One region of the Saccharopolyspora sp. NPDC002578 genome, then DNA from elsewhere that is predicted to be linked to it. Evidence: riboswitches for the same ligand, from Rfam matches in the RefSeq annotation. Region 1 holds a riboswitch; each other region holds the start of a gene.
What was found. A riboswitch is a leader RNA that binds a small molecule or an ion and turns the genes downstream of it on or off. The one in region 1 is predicted to bind S-adenosylmethionine.
Positions count from the first base shown of each region.

Region 1 (5,435 bases):
CCGTGGCCCGTTCCGATTCCACGGGACCGGAGCCTTCGGTCAGCAGCGACCCGCTCCAGGACATGCCCATCGGCGGTGTCGGCGTCTCGTCGGCGAACTCCCGACGCTGATCACCTTGGGTCATCGCCCCTCCCCCATGATCCCGGGTGTTTCCCCCAAACTACGCGATCCCGCCCGCTGCCCGGCGAAGTCGATCAGCGGGCGTTACGCGTCCTGCGCGCGCAGGGTGTCGATCGCGTCCTGCAGGTCCGCGGGGTATTCACTGGTGAACGTCACCCAGCTGCCGTCGGCGGGGTGGTCGAAGCCGAGCATCCGCGCGTGCAGCCACTGCCGGGTCAGGCCCAGCTTGCGCGCGAGCACCGGGTCCGCGCCGTAGGTCAGGTCCCCGGCGCAGGGGTGGCGCACCGCCGAGAAGTGCACCCGGATCTGGTGGGTGCGCCCGGTCTCCAGCTTCACGTCCACCAGCGACGCGGCGCGGAACGCCTCCACCGTCTCGTAGTGGGTGATGCTGGGCTTGCCGCCGCTGACCACGGCGAACTTGTAGTCGTGCCGGGGGTGCCGGTCGATCGGCGCGTCGATGGTGCCGCTGCTCGGATCGGGATGTCCCTGCACGAGCGCGTGGTAGCGCTTCTCCACGGTGCGTTCCTTGAAGGCCCGCTTGAGCACCGTGTAGGCGTGCTCGCTCTTGGACACGACCATGACGCCGGTGGTGCCCGCGTCGAGCCGGTGCACCACGCCTTGCCGCTCGGCCGCGCCGGAGGTCGCGATCCGGACCCCGGCGGCGGCGAGCCCCCCGATCACCGTCGGCCCTTCCCAGCCGGGGCTGGGGTGCACGGCGACGCCGATCGGCTTGTCCACGACGACGATGTCGTCGTCCTGGTGGAGGATCTTCAGGCCGTCCACCGGAACGGCGACGACCTCGGGTTCCGGCCGGGCCGGGGGCAGCGTGACCTCCAGCAGCCCGCCCGCCATGAGTCGATCGGACTTGCCGACCTGGGCGCCGTCGAGCAGCACTTCCCCGGATTCGGCGAGTCCGGCGACCGTGCTCCGCGACATCCCGAGCAGCTTCGCCAGGCCCGCGTCGACCCTCATGCCTTCCAACCCGTCCGGAACGGGGAGCATCCGCGATTCGCTCACGCCTGGTCCTCGCGCTTCTTGCGCACGTGCACGGTGCCGTCGTAGTCCCGGCCGAGCAGCGACATGAGGACCACGAGGATTCCGCCGCACACGATGGAGGAGTCGGCGACGTTGAACACCGGCCACACGCTGCCGTCCGGCGCGAACAGCGACACGAAGTCCACGACGTGCCCGCGCAGCGGCCCCGGAGCCCGGAACAACCGGTCCACCAGGTTGCCGCAGGCGCCGCCGAGCACCAGTCCGAGGCCGATGGCCCAGCCGGTGGAGCGCAGCTTCGGCGCCAGCCACACGATCACTCCGACGACCACGATCGCCAGCAGCGCCAGCAGCCAGGTCATCCCGGTCGCCAGCGAGAACGCCGCCCCCGGGTTGCGCACCAGCACGAGGTAGACCGCGCCGCCGAACAGCTTCGTCGGCGGCTGGTTCTCCAGCGCCGCGACCGCGGCGACCTTCGTGAGCACGTCCGCGGTGAGCAGCACCGCGGCGACGCCGAACAGCAGCGCGAGCAGCTTGCGCGGCTGCGGCGAGCGCACCGCGGTGTCCCCGGTCGCCGGCTCGGCCTGCTCCGCGGCGTCCTGCTCACCGGGGGGCTGCTGGCCCGAGGACTGCGTCGGTCCCGACGCGGCGGATCCCGGCTCGGAGGCGTCCGCTCCGCTCGTGGCGGGGTTCGTTCCGGGCCGGTCGGGGTCGGACTGCTCGGTGTTCACCCGGCCCATTCTCCCCGACCGCGGATCGGCCGCTCACAGCGGCTCACACCAGCGAGGCAGGGAACTCCCGCGGGTCGTCCACCGGGGCCCACCGCCCGTCGACCTGCTCGTAGCGCCACTGCGGCCCGTAGGCCACGAGTCCGCGCAGGGCTCGCACGATGCGGTCCACGTGCTCGACGGTGGTGCCGAGCCCGAGGCTGATGCGGACGGCGCGCTGCTCACCGGAACCGGCCAGCAGGTGCCGCACCGCGCGGTGCGCGCAGAACAGCCCGTCCCGCACCCCGATCCCGTGCTCGGCCGCCAGGGCCGCCGCGATCAGGCCGGGGTCGTGACCGTCGACGATGAAGCCGACCACGCCGACCCGGTCGTGCTCGGCGCCGAACAGGCTCAGCTCGCGCAGCCCCGGCACGCCGCGAAGTCCGCGGCGCAGGCGCTGCAGCAGCAGTTCCTCGTGCCCGGTGATCGCGTCCGCGTGGTCGGCGAGCGCGGCGCACGCCGTGGCGAGCGCGTGCACGCCCACGGTGTTCGGCGAGCCCGCCTCGTGCCGTTCGGGACCGGTGTTCCAGTCGATCTCCCCGGTGTCCGGCACCGAGCGGGTCGCGCCGCCGCCCGCCAGGTAGGGCTCGGCGGCGTCCAGCCAGTCGTCCCGGCCGATGAGCGCGCCCGCGCCGAACGGCGCGTACAGCTTGTGCCCGGACAGCACCACGTGGTCCACGCCGAGTTCCGCGATCCGCACCGGGCGGTGCGGGGCGAGCTGGGCGGCGTCGAGGACGGTCCGCGCCCCGTGCCGCCGGGCGACCCGCGCGAGCTCGGCGACCGGCCACACCTCGCCGGTCACGTTGGAGGCACCGGTGAGCACGGCGAGCTTCGGCCCGTCGGCGCAGTCGGCGAGCGCGGCGTCGAGCAGCCGCACCGCGTCCTGCGGGTCGGCGGGGATGCCGAGCGTGCGCACCCGGTCCCCTGCCCACGGCAGCAGCGCGGCGTGGTGCTCGGTGTCGAAGACGACGACGGAGGTGTCGGCGGGCAGCGCCGTCGCCAGCAGGTTCAGCGAGTCGGTGGTGTTCCGGGTGAAGATCACCGAGTCGGTGCGGCGGGCGCCGACGAACCGGCGCAGCACGTCCCGCGCCCCCTCGTAGACCCGCGTGCAGACCTGCGAGGCGAACCCGGCGCCGCGGTGCACGCTGGCGTACCAGGGCAGCAGTTCGTTCACGGCGTCGCGCACCGCGGTCAGGCAGGGCGCGCTGGCACCGTGGTCCAGGTTGGCGTATTCGATGGATCCGCCGGTGACGAGCGGGACCCGCAGCTGGGCGCCGACGACGGCGGGAACGGTCGGAACCGAGTCCACGATGGACCAGATCGGGATTCCGGCGGTCTCGTCACGGCTGGAGCGGACGGCTGACGACACGATGCCTCCTGGGGCCTCACCGGGCCCGGAGCATTCGGGGCCCGCGCTTGCCGATCGCCCTGCGCGATCGGCCAGGTCCTCACCCGGGGCACCCCACCGCGGTAGGAGGGTTGCCGGCCAGCAAACCGGGGTTTCCCGCTGGCACTCATGACCTTCGACGCGAAACTCTAAGGATCGGTCGTGCGACGCGCAACCGTCCTGCGCGAAGTGGGATCCGCGCCACGCCCGATCCGGACGGGCTCCCCTTTGTCGGAGGGGAACCCGCCCGGAACCGTTTCGCTCAGACCCGTTCGACGCCGACCGAGACGGCGACGCCGTCACCGACGCTGCCCGCGAAGCCGCCGTCGGCCGCACCGGCTTCGACGGCGTCCGCCAGCGTCTCCGCGGCGATGAACTCCCGGTGCGCGTCGACGGCCGCCAGCACCTCCGCCGGGGCGGAGACGGCGACGCGGATCCGGTCGGAGACCTCGAAGCCGGCGTCCCGGCGCGCCTGCTGCACGACGCGGACCACGTCGCGCGCGACGCCTTCGGCCGCCAAATCCGGGGTGACCGCGCAGTCCAGCACGACCAGCCCGCTGCCGCCCGGCAGCGCCGCCGCGGCCCCGTCGTCGGTGGACACCAGGCGTTCGGTGAACTCGCCGTCCTGCAGCTCCGTCCCGTCGGCCACCAGCGCGCCCGCCGGGGTGCGGGTCCAGTTCCCGGACTTCACCGCCTTGATCACGCGCTGGACGTCCTTGCCGAGGCGAGGCCCGGCGGCGCGGGCGTTCACCGCGATCTCGAACCGGCCGTGCGCGGCCACGTCGGTGGTCAGCTCGACCTCCTTGACGTTGACCTCGTCGCGCACGAGGTCGGCGAACGGCCGCAGCGACTCCGCCTCCGGCACCGCCACGACGAGCTTCGCCAGCGGCAGCCGCACCCGCAGCGTGTTCGCCTTGCGCAGCGCCAGCGCCGACGAGCACACCTGCCGCACCCGATCCATCGCCGAGACCAGCGCCGGGTCGGCGGGCAGTTCGTCGACCAGCGGCCAGTCCGCGAGGTGCACCGACCGGCCGCCGGTGAGCCCGCGCCACACGGCTTCCGCGGTCAGCGGCAGCAGCGGCGCCACGACCCGGCTGACCACTTCGAGCACGGTGTGCAGCGTGTCCACCGCGTCGGCGTCACCCGCCCAGAACCGGTCGCGGGAGCGCCGCACGTACCAGTTCGTCAGCACCTCCAGGAAGTCCCGGACGCTGCCGCAGGCACCCGCCAGGTCGAAGGCGTCCATCGCGGCCTGCACGTCGCCGACGAGCTCGTGGGTCTTGGCCAGCACGTAGCGGTCCAGCACGTGCGTGCTGTCCGTGCGGTGCCTGCCCTCGACGCCTTCGGCGTTCGCGTACAGCGCCAGGAAGTACCACGAGTTCCACAGCGGCAGCACCGCTTGGCGCACCGCGTCCCGGATGCCGCGTTCGGTGACCACCAGGTCACCGCCGCGCAGGATCGGGCTGGACATCAGGAACCAGCGCATCGCGTCGGAGCCGTCCCGGTCGAACACCTCGTTAACGTCCGGGTAGTTGCGCTTCGACTTCGACATCTTCATGCCGTCGTCGCCGAGCACGATGCCGTGCGCGGCCACGTTGGAGAACGCCGGGCGGTCGAACAACGCCGTGGCCAGCACGTGCAACGTGTAGAACCAGCCGCGGGTCTGCCCGTTGTACTCGACGATGAAGTCGCCCGGGTAGTGGTGCTCGAACCACTCGGCGTTCTCGAACGGGTAGTGCACCTGGGCGAACGGCATCGCACCGGATTCGAACCAGCAGTCCAGCACCTCCGGCACCCGGCGCATCGTGGACGCGCCCGACGGGTCGTCCGGGTTCGGCCGGGTCAGCTCGTCGATGTTCGGCCGGTGCAGGTCCGCCGGCCGCACCCCGAAGTCGCGCTCCAGCTCGTCCAGCGAGCCGTACACGTCGGTGCGCGGGAACGCCGGGTCGTCGGAGACCCACACGGGAAGCGGCGAGCCCCAGTACCGGTTCCGCGAGATGTTCCAGTCCCTCGCGTTGGACAACCACTTGCCGAACTGGCCGTCCTGGATGTGCGAGGGAACCCAGTTGATCTGCTGGTTGAGCTCGACCATGCGGTCCCGGAACTGGGTCACGCCCACGAACCAGGAGGACACGGCGCGCTGGATCAGCGCGTTGTCGCAGCGCCAG
Region 1 is NZ_JBSFWJ010000004.1:109,827-115,261, forward strand. Features, by position in the region: gene ACWD38_RS03840 (hypothetical protein) at 1-124, opposite strand, end outside; gene ACWD38_RS03845 (RluA family pseudouridine synthase) at 205-1,122, opposite strand; gene lspA (signal peptidase II) at 1,134-1,844, opposite strand; gene ACWD38_RS03855 (aminotransferase class V-fold PLP-dependent enzyme) at 1,888-3,249, opposite strand; SAM riboswitch class IV at 3,288-3,402, opposite strand; gene ileS (isoleucine--tRNA ligase) at 3,530-5,435, opposite strand, start outside.

Region 2 (5,435 bases), on a different contig from region 1:
TGCCGCCGCTGGTCCTGCCGGACGAGCCCGAGGGCGCGACCGCACCGTCCCCCGAGGTCGTCGAGGCGATCACCACGTGGAAGCAGCGCTTCCTCAAGGGCGCGGTCGCCGCGGTCATCCTCACCCTGACCGGCACCGGCGGCGCCGCGGCGGCGATGGACAAGTCCGTCACCGTCGAGGTCGACGGCAAGGAACGCCAGGTCAACACCTACGAGTCGACCGTCGGCGAAGTCCTCGAGGACGAGGGCATCAGCATCGGCGAGCACGACGCGCTGAGCCCCTCCCCGCAGTCCAAGGTCGGGCACAACGACACGATCACCCTCGACCGCGGGCGTCTGCTGAAGATGACCGTCGACGGTGAGCAGCGCGAGGAATGGGTCCGGTCGGTGACCGTCGGCCAGGCGCTGCGCCAGCTCGGCGTCGCCGACGACGGCGCCTGGGTCTCCTCGGCGCGCAGCATGGCCGTGCCCGAGCAGGGCATGGACCTCACGGTCAAGACCGCCAAGGACATCACCATCACCGATGGTGCCGGTGAGCCGCGGCAGCTGACCACCACCGCGGTGACCGTCGACGAGCTGGCCAAGGAGCAGAACCTCCAGCTCGGGCCGGAAGACCACATCACGCCCGGCGGCGACCAGAAGATCACCAGCGGCGCGCAGGTCCAGATCGTCCGCACCGGCAGCACCGTGGTGAACGTGACCATGCCGATCGAGCCACCGGTCAAGGAGATCGAGGACGACTCGATGCTCAAGGGCGAGGAGAAGGTCGAGGACCCGGGCGCGCCCGGCGAGAAGATCGTCTTCACTCGCGTGAGCACTCGCAACGGCGAGGAGACCGGCCGCGAAGCGGTGGGCGAGAAGGTCACCAAGGAAGCCAAGGAGAAGGTCGTCCGGGTCGGCACCAAGCAGCCGCCGAACGGCGCCGTCTGGGACAAGCTGGTCCAGTGCGAGGCCGGCGGCAACTGGGCGATCAACACCGGCAACGGCTACTACGGCGGCCTGCAGTTCGACAAGAGCACCTGGGACGCCTACGGCGGCGACCAGTACGCGGCCTACCCGCACCAGGCCAGCCGCGAGCAGCAGATCTCGGTCGCGACCAAGGTCCGCGACGCCCGCGGCGGCAGCTACGGCGCCTGGCCGGGCTGCTCCTCGAAGCTCGGCCTCTGATCCAAGAGACCCCCCCGATCGGCCACCGGCACCCCACCGGTGGCCGATCGTCTTTTAGCCCCAGGCAGCCGTGGGCGGCGAAGCCGTGCCGTGGGCTGCGAAGCAAGCCTGCCTTGCGGCCGAAGGCCGTGCCTGTATGTGCGAAGCACATAGCCCACGTCGAAAAGACGACCACCGGCGGGTTCTCAGGTGTCTTCTCGCGAGGACGGCTTTTTCCCTCGTGGCGGAGCCACTTGGGAAAAAGATCCCGCAGCGAGAAGACACCTGAGGTTCCGCTACCCGCCCCACTACGCAGCTCAAGCGGAAGCCCCGAGTAACTTCTCACCCGTGGAACAGCACGCGAATAGGGCGCGGTTGCTTGGGCCGGCCGATGTTCGCCGGCTGGCCGAGGAGCTGGGGATCCGCCCGACGAAACGACTCGGGCAGAACTTCGTGCACGACCCGAACACGGTCCGCCGCATCGTGGGCGCCGCCGAGCTCACCGCCGATGACGTGGTGCTGGAGGTCGGTCCGGGGCTGGGGTCGTTGACGCTGGCGCTGTTGCCCGCGGCGGCGGGCGTGGTCGCGGTGGAGATCGATCCGGTGCTGGCGGAGCGGTTGCCGCGTACCGCCGCCGAGTTCGCCCCGGACCACCAGGGCGAGTTGCGGGTGCTGGAGGCCGACGCGCTGCGCGTGCGCGGCGCGGACTTCGCGGAGCGTCCGCCGACGGCGCTGGTCGCGAACCTGCCGTACAACGTGGCGGTGCCGGTGGTGCTGCACCTGCTGGCCGAGCTGCCGTCGTTGCGCACCGGTCTGGTGATGGTGCAGTCGGAGGTCGCGGATCGGCTGGCGGCGAAACCCGGCAACCGGACTTACGGCGTGCCGAGCGCGAAGGCCGCGTGGTTCGCCGACGTGCGCCGCGCGGGGCCGGTGCCGCGCACCGTGTTCTGGCCGGTGCCGAACGTGGATTCCGGGCTGGTGTCGTTCACCCGGATCGATCCGCCGTCGGCGGCGCCGCGCGCGCAGGTGTTCGCGGCGATCGACGCCGCGTTCGCGCAGCGGCGCAAGACGCTGCGGGCGGCGCTGTCCGGCTGGGCCGGGTCGGCGGCGCGTGCGGAGCAGGTGCTGCGGGCTGCCGGGGTGGAGCCGACGACGCGGGGCGAGCAGCTCTCGGTGGCGGATTTCGCCCGGGTGGCCGATGCCGCCGCCCAGCTGGTGCGCTGAGTTCGCACCTGAACGCGCGGCGTTGCCCGAGCTTCGACCGAACGGGTCCAAAAGCGTTGCGATGCTCACATATGGTCACTGGAATAGTTGGGTTGATCAAGAATCCCTGCTCGTGAGGGGGATGTGATTTGTCAAACGATTCCACATGGTGACCGTCCGCAGCTTGCATTCGCCGACACCCCTGCGTTCTACTATGCGGGAAATCCATCCCGAGCGGCTGAGAGACCTGGCTCCACGACGCCGCAGCAACCACTCCACGAGTGAGCAGGTGCTAACGCCAGGGTCGATGGAGTTGTGGTGTCTGAAACTCTGCTCGAAGGCGAACGCGCGCCCCGGACCAGCCGTCGGCGTGCCCGCGGTGGTCGCGCCCGGACCGGATCCGGCCCGCACGGCCTCGCGCTGACCCAACGCCGAGTGATCGATCACGGACGCCGCACCACGACGGCCTGTCGCCGCGTCCGCTGACGACCGAAGTCGTCGCAGCCCCTTCCCCAGCCTTTCTGTTCCTCCTTCCCGGCCGATGCGGCATGCCCGCCGGTCCGGCGTGAGCTGATGCGGAGCGATCGTGATCACAGTCGAGAACCTCACCAAATCCTTCCGGCACGACCAGTCGAGTCGAGCCGACGTCGTCGCGCTCGACAACGTCTCGCTGGAGGTCCCCGCCGGTGCCGTGTGCGGCGTCGTCGGCCCCAGCGGAGCCGGCAAGTCCACCCTCGCCCGCTGCATCGCGCTGCTGGAGAAGCCCGACCGCGGCGCCATCCGCGTCGACGGCACCGACCTCGTGGCGCTCGAAGGCGCCGCGCTGCGTGCGGCGCGCCGCCACATCGGGGTCGTGCCGCAGGGGGATTCGCTGCTGCGCCAGCGCACCGCCGCGGGCAACGTGGCGCTGCCGCTGGAGGCGGCCGGGATGGCCGCGCCGCAGCGCCGCAGCCGCGTCGCCGAGCTGCTCGACCTCGTCGGGCTCACCGACAAGGCGCCGGTCTACCCGGACCGGCTCTCCGGCGGGCAGCGGCAGCGGATCGCGGTCGCCCGCGCCCTCGCGGCCAAGCCTTCGGTGCTGCTCGCCGACGAACCGACCTCCGCGCTGGACCCGAGCACCACGGACTCGGTGCTCACGGTGCTCGACCGCGCCCGCTCCGAACTCGGCGTCACGGTGCTCGTGGTCACCCACGACATGACCGTGGTGCGCCGCATCGCCGATGACGTCGCGGTCCTCGAAGACGGCCGCGTCGCCGAACACGGCAAGGTGCTCGACCTGGTCGCCGATCCCGGCAGCCGCGTCAGCACCAGCCTGCTGCCCGAGACCGACCAGGCGTCCGCCGTGCCCGGTGTGCGCCACGACGTGGTCGCCGAAGTGGTGCTCGTCGGCTTCGCCGCCGTCGGCGCGCTGCTGCCGGAGGCGTCGAGCCGCTTCGGGGTGGAGCTGTCCATCCTCGGCGGCGGCCTGACCCGGCTCGGCGACACGCCGGTCGCGAAGTTCCGCATCGGACTCACCGGTGAGCGCTCGGAGCAGGCGCTGAAATGGATGGTCGACCGCGACGCGCACGTGCGGCGCGCCCCGGTCAGCGTTGATGGAGTAGCTGCGTGAGTGATCCGACCCCTTGGGCGGAAGTCGTGGAGATGCTCGGTGAGGCCACCGGCGAAACGCTCTACATGGTGGTGGTGGCCACCGTGCTGGCAGTGCTCGGTGGCCTGCCGCTCGGCGTGTTCCTGCACTTGAGCTCGCCGGTCGGGCTGGACCCGCGGCCGACGCTGCACCGGATCCTCGGTGTGGTCGTCGACGTGGTCCGGTCCGTGCCGTTCGTGGTGCTGCTGGTGGTCCTCGCCTCCTTCACGCGGCTGCTGGTGGGCACTTCCATCGGCAGCACCGCGGTGATCGTGCCGCTGACCATCGGTGCGGTGCCGTTCTTCGCGCGGCTGACCCAGAACGCGTTGCGCGAAGTGAGCTTCACCGTCGTCGAAGCGGCTATCACCACCGGCTCCGGCCGGTGGCGGATCGTGTGGACGGTCCTGATCGGCGAGGCGCGCGCCGCGCTGGTCGGGGCCGTCGGCGTCACCGCGGTGGCGCTCATCGGCTACGCCGCGATGGCGGGCGCGATCGGTGGCGGCGGGTTGGGGACCACCGCCATCCAGGACGGCTACCAGGCCTACGACGAGCGGGTGCTCTACGGCTCGGTGGTGGTGCTCGCGGTGCTGGCCTTCGCGATGCAGCTGCTCACCGACTTCACGGCGAAGGCCGTGGACCGCCGTCGCACCGCGACCGGCTAGTCGCCACCGCACTTCAGTCGAATCGGCCGACGGCAGGGGTCCCCGCGGACCCGCTGCCGGTACCGGTGCGCGTCACCGGACGGCCTCCATTCCAGAAAGGACGCACTGATGCGTATTCGTTCCCTGGCGGTCGTGCTCACGGCCGCTTCGCTGGCGCTGGCGGGTTGCGGTGGTAGCGGCACGGAAGCCGCGCAGGACCCGAACGCTCCGCTGACCATCGGCGTGAGCCCGCAGCCGCACGGCGAGATCCTCAAGTACGTCGACGAGAACCTCGCTCCGAAGGCGGGCATCGACCTGGAGATCGAGCAGTTCGACGACTACAACCGGCCGAACGAGGCCGTCGCCAACGGCGAGCTGGACGCGAACTACTACCAGCACAAGCCGTACCTGGCGGAGTACCAGGCGCAGCGCGGCGGTGAGTTCGAGTGGGTGCAGACGGTGCACCTGGAGCCGCTGTCGATCTACTCCAAGAAGGTCAAGTCCCTCCAGGAGCTGCCGGACGGCGCGCGGATCGCGCTGCCCAACGACCCGTCGAACCTGACCCGCAGCCTGAAGCTGCTGCAGGACAACGGCGTGATCAAGCTCAAGCCGGGCGCCGAGCAGGGCGCCGGGGTGCGCGACGTCGCGGAGAACCCGAAGAAGATCGAGTTCCAGGAGCTCTCCAGCGACCAGCTGCCCCGCGCGGTCGACGACGCCGACGCGGCGATCGTGAACGGCAACTACGCCCTCAAGGCCGGTTTGAAGGACCCGCTCGTCGTGGAGAAGGCGGAGAACAACCCGTACGCGAACGGCCTGGTC
Region 2 is NZ_JBSFWJ010000051.1:499-5,933, reverse strand. Features, by position in the region: gene ACWD38_RS21840 (transglycosylase family protein) at 1-1,166, shown strand, start outside; gene rsmA (16S rRNA (adenine(1518)-N(6)/adenine(1519)-N(6))-dimethyltransferase RsmA) at 1,494-2,369, shown strand; SAM riboswitch class I at 2,571-2,662, shown strand; gene ACWD38_RS21830 (ATP-binding cassette domain-containing protein) at 2,935-3,957, shown strand; gene ACWD38_RS21825 (ABC transporter permease subunit) at 3,954-4,637, shown strand; gene ACWD38_RS21820 (MetQ/NlpA family ABC transporter substrate-binding protein) at 4,746-5,435, shown strand, end outside.
Region 2: another riboswitch for S-adenosylmethionine. It lies ahead of ACWD38_RS21830 (ATP-binding cassette domain-containing protein); the one in region 1 lies ahead of ACWD38_RS03855 (aminotransferase class V-fold PLP-dependent enzyme).

Region 3 (5,435 bases), on a different contig from region 1:
TGGGTGATCTCGAAGGTCACGGTCTGGTTCTCTTCCAGGGTGCGGAAGCCGGAGCCGTCGATCGCCGAGTAGTGGACGAACACGTCCGGGCCGCCACCGTCGGGGGAGATGAAGCCGAAGCCCTTCTCGGAGTTGAACCACTTCACGGTGCCCTGTGCCATCTCTGTCTCCTCACAGCTGATGAGTACCGATGCCCGCACTGTGCGAGCAACGGGGCCTAGTCCAGACGGCGAACTCTCCAGCTTGCGCTCAGGACAGAGTCGCGCCCGCAACTTTCGCGAGCGTGTCGAACACGAACACAAAAATCGGCCGACTCATACAACCACACTCAGGGCCGGATCATTCCCGCGACCCGCCGGTGTTCTCGATCTCAACCCGCGCCTGTCGCGGCCCTTCGCAGCAGCGGTGACGTCTTGCCCCGCGGCCCGATCGGAACCGGCCTCCGGATGCTCAGATCCCGGACGCGAGCTTCCACCCGAGACTCGCCACCAAGGCCACCACGACGGCCAGGAAGACCTTGCGCACGAACACCGAACCGCGGCTGGACGCGATCGCCGCACCCAGCACGCTGCCGGTCGCGTTGCTCACCGCCATCGCCAGCGCCAGCCCCCACAGGATCTTGCCCGCGGCGACGAAGAACAGCAGCGCCCCGAGGTTCGTCGCCACGTTGACGATCTTCGCCGTCGCCGACGCCCCGACGAAGGCGAAACCGACGAGCCCGACGAGCAGGAAGACGAGGAACGAGCCGGTGCCCGGACCGGCGATGCCGTCGTAGAACCCGATCACCGCGCCGCCCGCCACCATCACCTGGGTCTGACGGGCCGGAGCGAATCGAGGAGCCTCCACCGAACCGAGGTCCGGCTTGCGCCACGTGTAGATCCCGACCGCGATCAGCGCCACCAGCACCACTCCGGTCAGCACCGCCTGCGGCAGCGCGGCGGCGAACATCGCGCCCCCCAAGGCGCCGACGAACGCGACCGCCGCCATCGGCAGCGCGCTGCGCCACGGCACCGAGGTCCGCTTCGCGTAGGTCCGGGCGGCGGCAGCGGTGCCCGCGACGGCGGCGAGCTTGTTCGTACCCAAGGAATAGATCAGGTCGCCACCCGGCACCAGCAGCAGCATCGCGGGCAGCTGGATCAGGCCGCCGCCACCGACGATGGCGTCCACCGCGCCGGCGAGGAACGCCGCGCAGCAGAGGAAGATCAACCCGGCCAGCGACAGTTCGGCGAAGCCGGGCCAGCCCAATGCGGTGAACACGACGGGTGACCCTATGCGGCGACCACCGGCGACGGCGCCGCGTGTGAGCGCCCTCGCAGCCAGGACCGCGGCGCCGGCGCCGGGTGCGGCGTTGCTAGGATTGCCGACCGTGCCGTGCGGCATTCCGCCAGGGAGGAAAGCTGCGCGCGCCGAGGTCCGCTCGACCCGGCACGGCAGCGCCGATTCAGCGCGGCACGACGAATCCGATCGAGGAAAGAGGCGCCCGCAGTGGCCAACATCAAGTCCCAGATGAAGCGGATCAAGACCAACGAGCGCAACCGCCTGCGCAACAAGTCGGTGAAGTCGTCGATCAAGACGGCCATCCGCAAGTTCCGCGAGGCCGCTGCCGCCGGCGACAAGGACAAGGCCCTCGAGCTGCAGCGCGCCGCCTCGCGCACGCTGGACAAGGCCGCCGGCAAGGGCGTCATCCACGCCAACCAGGCCGCCAACAAGAAGTCGGCGCTGGCCAAGGTCGCCAACGAGCTCTGAGCCGCGCGGCACCGGCCGGCTTCGCGCTCGACCGGTCGCAGGCTGACAACGGGGTCCGTTCCCTCCGGGGAACGGGCCCCGTTTCGTCGTGCGGGGCAACCACGAAGCGCCGCTGGACCCGCGTGGGCGGTACGCGTCAGTTCCGGGACGAGTGCAGGTCGACCAAGCGCAGCACGGTGCGCTCCAAGGCGTGATCGGCGTCGGCGGCCATGCCCTTGACGTCGGCGTTGAGCGCGGCGACGGCGCGCAGCGCCTCGGAGACCGTGGCGCTGCTCCAGCCCCGCGCCTGGCCCTGCGCCTTCTTCACCTTCCACGCGGGCATGCCCAGCTCGCCGGCGAGCCGGAACGGGTCCCCTCGGCCGTAAGCGGCGACCCGGCCGATGGTGCGGACCGAGTCGGCCAGGGCGTCGGCGATCAGCACGTGCGCCACGCCCAGCTGCAGCGCCCACCGCAACGCCTCCAGCGCCCCGGCCCGGTCCCCGGTCACGGCCTTCTCCGCCACGACGAAGCCGGTCACCTCAGCACGACCGCGGTGGTAGCGGCGCACCGCCGCATCGTCGATCTTGCCCCCGGTGTCGGCGACCAGCTGCGACGCGGAGGAGGACAGTTCGCGCAGGTCGAAGCCGACCGCCTCGATCAGGGCGCCCACCGCGGCGGCGTCGATGCGCCCGCCCGCGCGCCGCACCTCGTCCTTGACGAACGACTCGCGCTGCGAGCCCTTGGTGATCTTGTTGCACTCCGTGACCCGGGCGTTGAGCTTGCGCAGCGCGTTCGGCAGTTCCTTCGCGTTCTTGCCGCGGCCCCCGCCGTTGTGCACGATCACGAGCACCACGCCGTCCGCGGGCTGCCTGGCGTGGGACAAGATCGCTTCGGCGATCTCCTTGCCCGCGTCCTGCGCGGCCTCCAGCGCCACCACTCGGCCCTCCGCGAACAACGAGGGACTCAGCAGCTCGTCGAGCTCCGGCGGGGTGAGTTCACTCACCTTGATCCTGCGCAGCTCGGTTTCCGGGTCGGCCGCGCGGGCCGCCCCGACCGCCTCCCACAGGGCACGCTCCACCAGCAGTTCCTCGTCCCCGAGGATCAAATGCAGCGGGTCGCAGACCACCGACGGAGAACTCATAGGGGCATCGTCGCATGACCCTGCGACACCGCGGATCGTTCCCGTGCGCTGGACCGTGCTGGCCAGGACGCGGCGCCCTACCGTAACGTTGCCGCCACAACCGAATAGCTCATCCAGAGGGGCAGAGGGAACGGCCCGATGAAGCCCCGGCAACCATCTCGACCATTCGCGGCACTCGCGAGGCAGTCGAAGAAATTGGTGCCAACTCCGACCCGCCCGCGGGACAGATGAGGAAAGGACCTCGCGATGACTGCTGCCGCCCAAGCCCCGAACTCCACCGGTAAGACCTACGACCTGGGTCCCGCCGTCGAACTGGTGTCGAAGGAAGAGGGCCACCGCCAGCCCCTGGCACCCGAGTTCGTCTCGCTGGAGGACTTCTCGCCCCTCGAGGTCGCCTACGACTTCGGGCGCATCCGCCGCGAGGACATCGAGTCCGGCCCGCGGTCGATCTGGCGCTACAAGAAGCTGCTGCCGGTGCCGACGAACGTCGAGGAGTACCCGAACACCGAGCCCGGTTGTACGAGGCTGGTGCGTGCCGACAATCTCGCGAAGGCGCTCGGCGTCAAGCGGATCTGGATCAAGGACGACACCGGCAACCCGACCCACTCCTTCAAGGACCGGGTCGTCGCGGTCGCGCTGGCCGCCGCCCGCGAATTCGGTTTCAAGGTCCTCGCCTGCCCCTCGACCGGCAACCTCGCCAACGCCGTGGCCGCCGCCGCGGCCCGCGCGGGCTGGGACTCCGTGGTGCTCGTCCCCTCCAACCTGGAGCGGGCGAAGATCCTGATGAGCGCGGTCTACGAGGGCTCGCTGCTCGCGGTGGACGGCAACTACGACGACGTGAACCGGCTGGCGACCGAGCTCGCCGCCGAGCACGAGGACTGGGCGTTCGTCAACGTCAACGTGCGGCCGTACTACTCGGAGGGCTCCAAGACCCTCGGCTTCGAGGTCGCCGAGCAGCTCGGCTGGCGGCTGCCGGAGCAGATCGTCGTTCCCATCGCGTCCGGTTCGCAGCTGACCAAGGTCGACAAGGGCTTCCGCGAGCTCGGGCAGACCGGTCTGGTCGAGCAGAGCCCGTACCGGATCTTCGGTGCGCAGGCCACCGGGTGCTCCCCGGTCGCCACCGCCTTCAAGAGCGACCACGACGTGGTGCAGCCGGTGCGCCCGGACACCATCGCGCGCTCGCTGGCCATCGGGGCTCCCGCGGACGGGCCCTACGTGCTCGACGCGGTCCGCCGCACCGGTGGGGCCATCGAGGACGTCACCGATGAGGAGGTCGTGGCAGGCATCCGGCTGCTGGCCCGGACCGAAGGCATCTTCGCCGAGACCGCCGGTGGCGTCACCGTGGCGACCGCGAAGAAGCTCATCGAGGCGGGCAAGATCGACCCGGACCAGGAGACGGTGCTGCTGATCACCGGCGACGGGCTCAAGACCCTGGACGCCGTGCAGGACCAGGTCGGGCCGAAGGCCACGGTCGCCCCCAGCACCGACGCCGTGAACGAGGCGCTGGGCCTCTGATCGTCCCCCGTGGGCCGCGGTGCGCCGCGGCCCACGGTGCTGGGACGGCTCCGGTCACCGTTCACCAGCCGAATTTCTCCTCAGCGAATTCCACAATTGCGAGTTGGAACATTTCGCCGATGACCGGAAATGACACGACCCGGTTCGAGCAATTCGACAAAGCACCACCCTTCCGCGAAGCGTGCGACACTGCGCCGCATGACGCAGGAATCCTTCGATATCGTCGTCGTCGGCGCCGGTCCGGCCGGATCCGTCGCAGCATATTCCGCAGCGCGGCGAGGCCTGCGCGTCGCGTTGGTGGACCGGGCCATCTTTCCCCGGGATAAGACGTGCGGGGACGGGGTCGGCCCTGGCGCGGTCGAAGTCATTCACCGCCTCGGCCTCGGGAACGTGTTCGCCGACCGCACGCCGATCAACGATGTCACGATCTTCGGACCGGTCGGCGAGCAGCTGCACAGCGCAATCTCCCGCGACGACGGGCGTGTGGCCCACGGCCACGTCATCTCCCGGCTGGAGCTGGACGATCGGCTGGTGCGCGCGGCCATGCGAGCCGGAGCCGCGGACTTCACGGGCATGCGTTACCTGTCCATGGTCGACGGCCCGAGCACGCGGGAAGTCCGGCTGCGAGCCGCCGACGGGACATTACGTTCGATCAACGCTCGATTGGTGGTGGGCTCCGACGGGGCACACTCGGCGATCCGGAAAGAACTGTCCTCGGAAACCGATTCGGCCAGAGCCAAGAAACATCGAGGCCTGGCGAGCCGCGCGTACGCCGAGAGTGGAGATTTTCAACCCGGCGGCAAAATCGGGCCACGACTGCTGTTCGATTTCCGCGCGGACTTGCTACCGCACTACGCTTGGCTGTTCCCGCTCACCAACGGCCTGGTCAACATCGGTATCGTCGGCTCGCTCAAGAGCATGCAAGACCGCGACGACGACATCAAGGCGCTCACGTCGACGTTCGCCGACAGCGTGCGGGCGCGTGGGATCGAACTCGGCGAGCTCCATGATCAACGCGCCTACCACCTCCCGCACGTCGGCGGCCTGGCGAAGA
Region 3 is NZ_JBSFWJ010000005.1:74,976-80,410, reverse strand. Features, by position in the region: gene ACWD38_RS04475 (cold-shock protein) at 1-161, opposite strand, end outside; gene ACWD38_RS04470 (TSUP family transporter) at 451-1,257, opposite strand; gene rpsT (30S ribosomal protein S20) at 1,486-1,746, shown strand; gene holA (DNA polymerase III subunit delta) at 1,883-2,866, opposite strand; SAM riboswitch class I at 2,973-3,100, shown strand; gene thrC (threonine synthase) at 3,113-4,381, shown strand; gene ACWD38_RS04450 (geranylgeranyl reductase family protein) at 4,580-5,435, shown strand, end outside.
Region 3: another riboswitch for S-adenosylmethionine. It lies ahead of thrC (threonine synthase); the one in region 1 lies ahead of ACWD38_RS03855 (aminotransferase class V-fold PLP-dependent enzyme).